2 regions of the Peribacillus sp. TE19612 genome follow, and region 2 is predicted to be linked to the other one. Evidence: riboswitches for the same ligand, from Rfam matches in the RefSeq annotation. Region 2 holds a riboswitch; the other holds the start of a gene.

Region 1 (3,428 bases), on a different contig from region 2:
CTAATAGTACAGCGATCGTGCAATATGCCGGCACTCCATTTTTAGATACTTTAGCAAAGACTTTCGGAGCTTGGCCATTCAATGCCAGTGTGTAAAGCATACGACCTGCACTGAAAATCCCACTGTTGCATCCAGACATTGCCGCAGTGATTACGACAAAATTGATGATGCCTGCCGCTGCAGTGATACCTATTTTGGCAAAGGTCGAAACAAACGGACTGCCTAAGTCATCCAGTTGATCCCAAGGGAATACTGTCACGATTACGAAAATGGCACCAATGTAGAAAATTAAAATGCGCCATATGATTGATTGGATCGCTTTTGTTACGGTCTTCGTTGGGTCTTTCGCTTCTCCGGCTGTGATGCCGATAAGCTCAACGCCTTGATAGGAAGCCACTACAAGTGAAAGCGCAAAGAAGAATCCTGTCCAGCCTCCCGTAAAGAAACCGCCATTTTCCCAAAGATTCGATAAACCAATCGCATCCCCGCCATTCCCTATTCCAAAGAAGATAAGGCCTAGGCCGGCAACGATCATCAATATAATCGTTATGATTTTTATAAGTGCAAACCAGAATTCAAATTCCCCGAAGGATTTAACGGAAATGAGGTTGGCCGCTCCCAAGATGATCATGGCGACCACACCTGGTATCCAGGCCGGTAACTCCGGGAACCAATATTGCATATACAAGCCAACCGCAATGATTTCGGACATTCCGACGATTACCCATTGAAACCAATTGCTCCAAGCAGTCATATAACCTGCCAAAGGATGTATATAGCTGCTCGCAAAGGTTGCAAAAGAACCTGTAGTCGGTTCTAAATAAAGCATCTCACCCATGGAACGCATGATGAAAAATATAAAAATACCTGCGATGGCATAAGCAAGCATTACAGAGGGCCCTGTCCATTTGATCGTGCTCGCCGATCCCATGAATAACCCGACACCGATGGTTCCGCCCAAAGCTATCATTTGAATGTGACGTGCTTCCAGCCCTCTCTTTAATTCCTTGTTCGACATGTTTAACTCCCCCAGATGCAATATCGGTAATGCTTTTCTATCCTTACCACGAACTTATTAATTATTGCGGTTAGAAATGCTCTATCGAAAAAATATCAATAACACTTCATTTATGTTTTCTTATCTTATAATAGTAAATATTCTGTAAAAATACAATTGTATTTTTGAAATAAACAGTTGCCAAATATATCTTGGCAATTTTCCTAATCTAAAAATATAATTTTTAAAAAATGATGATCAATATTTCATAATAGTGATCCTCCAAAAAAATAAATTTTTCAAGTACCTTTATAAAAATTAAGACCACTATTAAACTACAGATAATGCCTGTTTCATTTCAAAAAATTTGTTGACCTACCGAAAAATAGATGATAGAATTCCAATATTATTTTATAAGCATAATGAATGATCAAGCAGTGAAAATTATCACTGGCTGACATTTCTTCACAACCGCATACAAGCAAGCGATGAATGCTATGGATGACACTATAGCAGGAGCAGCTTCTGGAGAGACTGTACAAGATGCAGCGCCGAAGGATTCACAATCTCAGGCAAAAGGACAGAAGAGTAACGAATGATATATTGTTATTCTGAACCCTTTAAGAGATTGGTATTATCCAATCTCTTTTTTTATTGTCCATTTTGTGGTTGGACTAAAATAACAAATGGGAAAGGCAAGCTGGACGAAAAAATTACGTCCCTCTCTCCAAGACCATGCAGGTAAACTCATTCACTACCAAGACTATAAAAAGACGGGGGCGTAAGAATTGGCAAAACAAGAATTAAAAAGAGATTTAAAAAATAGACATGTACAACTGATCGCAATAGGAGGAACCATTGGCACCGGATTATTTTTAGGTTCCGGAAAAGCCATACAATTGGCAGGACCTTCTATATTATTTTCTTATCTGATAATAGGGATTGCCTTGTTTTTTGTGATGAGGGCACTAGGGGAATTACTCTTATCCAATGCAGGGTATACATCATTCACTGAATTTGCAACCGAATATGTCGGTCCATGGGCCGGCTTCGTAACAGGGTGGACATATTGGTTCTGTTGGATCATGACCGCAATGGCCGATATCATAGCTGTCGGCGTCTATATGCAATATTGGTTCGATATCCCTCAATGGATTCCGGCTCTAATATGCCTAGTCATTCTGTTAGGATTGAACCTTTTGACCGTTAAGTTATTTGGTGAATTGGAATTCTGGTTTGCCATCATTAAAGTAATCACGATCATCGCCTTGATCGTCGTGGGGATCATCCTTTTGATCATCGGCTTCAATACCAATAGCGGAACGGCTTCCCTAACGAACCTATGGAATCATGGGGGCATGTTCCCTAATGGCATTTCTGGATTCCTATTATCTTTACAGCTGGTCGTCTTCTCATTTGTCGGTGTCGAATTGGTCGGGGTTTCTGCAGCAGAAACGGCGAACCCGCGAAAGAACATTCCATCTGCCATCAATAAAATCCCTGTCCGGATTTTGCTTTTCTATGTTGGTGCCATATTCGTCATTCTCTGCGTCAACCCATGGACACAACTGGATGCCACGAGCAGTCCATTTGTAGAGGTCTTTGCGTTAATTGGCATTCCAGTCGCTGCAGGGATCATCAACTTCGTCGTTTTGACATCCGCTGCTTCTGCATGCAACAGTGGATTATTTTCAACAAGCCGAATACTCTATACGTTAAGCAGGAATGGCGAAGCCCCTGCTAAACTGGAAAAATTAAACAAACAGGCTGTTCCGAGCAATGCCTTATTCACATCCACAATCGTTGTATCAATAGGGGCATTATTAAGCAAGCTGATACCAGAACAGGCATTTACTGTCGTGACTACCATCAGTGCCATCTGTTTCATATGGGTATGGAGCATTATCTTGATCTCCCATATCAAATATTCGAAAACAAGGCCTGACCTAAGAGCCGAATCGACTTTCAAGGCTCCTTTTACACCCTTTGTCAATTACGTCATTTTAGGATTATTCCTGTTCATCCTTATTGTTATGCTATTCGCTGAAGCTACAAGGCTATCACTGCTCTTGACCCCAATCTGGTTCATACTTTTGGTAATACTATATAACTCTAGGAAAAAATATAGCTAAAGAAAATAAAGCCTTGAACTCACTAAGAATTCAAGGCTTTATCTGTTTTATGAACATATCATTGTTCGGCTGTCTGCGCACTGCTGCTAAAATATATCAGGCAACTGCATTAAATTTTATATCAAAATAGTGTAAGCTAATATATATATTATCGGACCTTTTCGGTCAGGTATGAATTTTCCATCCGGTTCGGTTCACACATCCATCAGTGGCATTGAAGAATAAACCCCCATTGGTGGGCGTTTCACATTATTTAAAACGGAGGGGGTTGTTTAATGAAGATTATATATATTCTTACA
Region 2 (3,428 bases):
GCTGTAGGTACCATTGGAGATATAGTTGAGTCGCCCTATATTCCGTAAAGATAATTACTTTGTCATCAATTTTCTTGATCAGTTCCAAAGCTTTTTCAGCCTTTGAGTTCTGGACCGTTTCATTCACTTTAGTAAATAAATCATCAAGCTTTGCCAAAAAATCAGGGGAAGGCTGATCGTATTTATCTCTCATATTCTTTAATGTATAAAAGACAGCCTCTCTGCTGCTGCATGCTTCCCTTTGGAGAGTGAGAGCCGAAAAGGCGCTTCCTTTTGATCCATCCGAAATTGGCTTGAATTTGGAAACAGCATCATACAATGCTTGTTCCGTTGGAGAAAATTCAATGGTGATGGTTTCCACATGCCGTTTTGTCCATTCAATGCCAGTATCGGCCCGCCGGTTTCGAATCATGACAGTGTTGACCAGTTCCTTTAGGTGTTCATCTTCAATTATGTTCCGGCCTTTCCCTTTATACTTTTCAAAAAAGAGTGAAGCATTTCCCAAGTGGCCCGGTTTCAATAACGAAACGAGGTGGAATATCTCCTCGACTTTATTTTGAATCGGAGTGGCTGTCAGGAGTAAACAAAATTTCTTTTTCAGATTTTGGACGAATTCATAGTTCTTCGTCTTATTATTTTTAAGTTTATGAGCTTCATCAATAATGATGAAATCATATTCCTGAGTAAAGATGATATCTCGATGTGGAGCGCGTTTCGCTGTATCAATGGATGAAATGACCACATCACAGGAGTCCCAGACATAACTTTTTCTCTGAACGACTGCCGGAATATGAAACTTGGTATTCAATTCAAATGCCCATTGTGTGACAAGGGAAGCCGGAACAAGGATCAATACTTTTTTTACAAGTCCCCTAATCATATACTCTTTTAGGATCAAGCCTGCTTCAATTGTTTTTCCCAGCCCTACCTCATCAGCCAAAATGGCTTTTCCATTCATCTTTTCCACTACTTGCTTCGCCGCTTCCAATTGATGGGGAAGCGGGGTTAACTGAGGAAGGTGCTTGGGCGCCTGTAAACCTTCAAAATCAGGGATGATAAGATTTTCCTCCATTTGAACCGCCAACTTATAAAGCTCCCAATTTCCCCATGGACCGTCATTTTCCATCTTTTGCAGAAACTCGTCATTCCATTCAGAATTGAAGGATATATTGATTTTCATAGAAATAACTCCCTCTTAAATCATAATTTCCTTAATATAAGGTCAAAACCCGAACATTTCATATGTGAAGTAAGATAAATATTTCTCTTCAAAAGTTATTGCAGAGATAAGTTTCTTAGGGTAGGATATAAGTATATTTAGAAAATTCCAATTTCCAAACGCTGCAAAGAATGTTTGTACATCGATTTTGCAGTTCGCGTTTTCTTAGTATGGGCTATATGCTCCTAATTTATCCAAGATTACCGAGGAGATCAGTTAAACGGTTTCTGAAGTTTTAGGAGAATTGGCAGAGAATGCATTCCATTTATGTTCAAAGGTTTTACCGATGCTGGGGGCTTATTCGCTTCCTTTCAATGGTAGACCATTTATATGCGGGTGAAGATAAGGGGAGAGACTACGGATGTAGCGCCGAAGGAGCAAACTTAGCAGTGAATCTCTCAGGCAAAAGAACTCTTATTGGACGCAACTCTGGAGAGCGCCGCCCGTTATGGGACGCGGCCACCAAAGGGGAAAACCTATTACATAGGTAAACTTTCAGGTTTCAGGACAGAGAAAAAGCTCAAACGGGCTTTCTCTGTCCTTTTTTGTGCTTTTTTCACATCATGAATCAGGATGTATCTGATGCGTAATGACAAGAAGCTTTTGATAATGAAGCCAATTAATTTTTAAAAAAATCTGAAGGGGGTCATTTTTTGACCAATTTAAAAAGAACACCACTATTTGAGGTTTATCGTGAATACGGAGGTAAAACGATTGATTTTGGCGGCTGGGAACTTCCTGTCCAATTTTCGGGTATAAAGGATGAACATGAAGCCGTACGGACAAAAGCGGGGTTATTCGATGTTTCCCATATGGGGGAAGTCGATGTTAAGGGGCCTGGGAGCCTTTCCTTTTTACAGAAGATGCTGACCAATGATATATCAAAGCTGCAACAGGGCGGTGCCCAATATACCGCCATGTGTTATGAAAACGGAGGCACGGTTGATGATCTTATCGTGTATAAAAGGGCTGAGGACGACTATCTGCTCGTGGTCAATGCAGCGAATACAGAAAAAGATTTCAATTGGCTGCAAGCTAATTTAACGGAAGATGCCCAAATTACGAATGTATCAAGTGACTATACACAGCTGGCACTTCAAGGACCAGCTGCAGAGAAGATATTACAAAAACTATCAGGAAGTACTGACTTAAGTGAAATTGGATTTTTCAGGTTCAAGGATAATGTCATGATTAACGGTATCTCCACGCTGGTATCCCGTACTGGATACACTGGTGAAGATGGTTTTGAGATATATAGTGACAGTAAAAATGGCCCTGCCCTTTGGAAGGCGATTATGGATGCCGGTAAGGAAGAGGGGGTTCAGCCGATTGGTTTAGGTGCTCGTGATACTCTGCGTTTTGAAGCGAAACTGCCGCTGTATGGGCAGGAGCTTTCAGCGGACATCACCCCGATAGAAGCCGGGATTGGTTTTGCAGTAAAAGTGGATAAGGAAGTTGATTTTTTCGGGAAAGCCGTTCTTGCTGAGCAAAAGGAGAAAGGGGCTCCCCGAAAGCTTGTGGGAATTGAAATGATTGACCGTGGCATTCCACGTCATGGGTATAAGGTCTACAGCGGTGATGAAGTCATTGGCGAGGTCACGACTGGTACCCAATCGCCAACATTGAAGAAAAACGTTGGATTGGTACTTATCGATAAGGAATTTTCGGTTCTGGATGCGGAAGTCGAAGTGGAAATCCGTTCCAAACGTTTGAAAGCCGTTATAATACAAACACCTTTTTATAAAAAACCACGTAAATAGAGGGGAATGGTCATTAGATGAAACATCGTTATTTACCTATGACAGAGCAAGATAAACAAGAAATGCTGGAAGCGATAGGGGTATCCACTGCTGAAGAACTTTTCAATGATATCCCTGAAAGCGTTCGTTTTCAAGGAGAATACGATATCAAGCCTGCTAAATCGGAACCTGCATTAATGAAAGAATTATCAAGGCTTGCTGCAAAGAATGCGGACCTTAAAAATTATGCTTCCTTCCTTGGTGCGGGTGTCTATGACCATTACGCCCCGGTCATCGTCGATCATGTTCTTTCCCGTTCTGAGTTTTATACGGCTTATACACCGTATCAGCCTGAAATTTCACAGGGCGAGCTTCAAGCAATCTTTGAATATCAAACGATGATATGTGAATTGACGGGCATGGATGTGGCTAACTCCTCCATGTATGACGGCGGGACGGCGCTGGCTGAA

What was found. A riboswitch is a leader RNA that binds a small molecule or an ion and turns the genes downstream of it on or off. The one in region 2 is predicted to bind glycine.
Region 1: another riboswitch for glycine. It lies ahead of ACZ9AO_RS10845 (amino acid permease); the one in region 2 lies ahead of gcvT (glycine cleavage system aminomethyltransferase GcvT).

What each region holds. Positions count from the first base shown of each region.
Region 1 covers NZ_JBWCCL010000005.1:139,905-143,332, forward strand. The annotation lists gene ACZ9AO_RS10840 (amino acid permease) at 1-1,018, opposite strand, end outside; glycine riboswitch at 1,513-1,591, shown strand; gene ACZ9AO_RS10845 (amino acid permease) at 1,786-3,129, shown strand; gene ACZ9AO_RS10850 (DUF3311 domain-containing protein) at 3,405-3,428, shown strand, end outside.
Region 2 covers NZ_JBWCCL010000002.1:416,533-419,960, forward strand. The annotation lists gene ACZ9AO_RS05360 (DEAD/DEAH box helicase) at 1-1,180, opposite strand, end outside; glycine riboswitch at 1,556-1,643, shown strand; glycine riboswitch at 1,647-1,732, shown strand; gene gcvT (glycine cleavage system aminomethyltransferase GcvT) at 1,873-2,979, shown strand; gene gcvPA (aminomethyl-transferring glycine dehydrogenase subunit GcvPA) at 2,997-3,428, shown strand, end outside.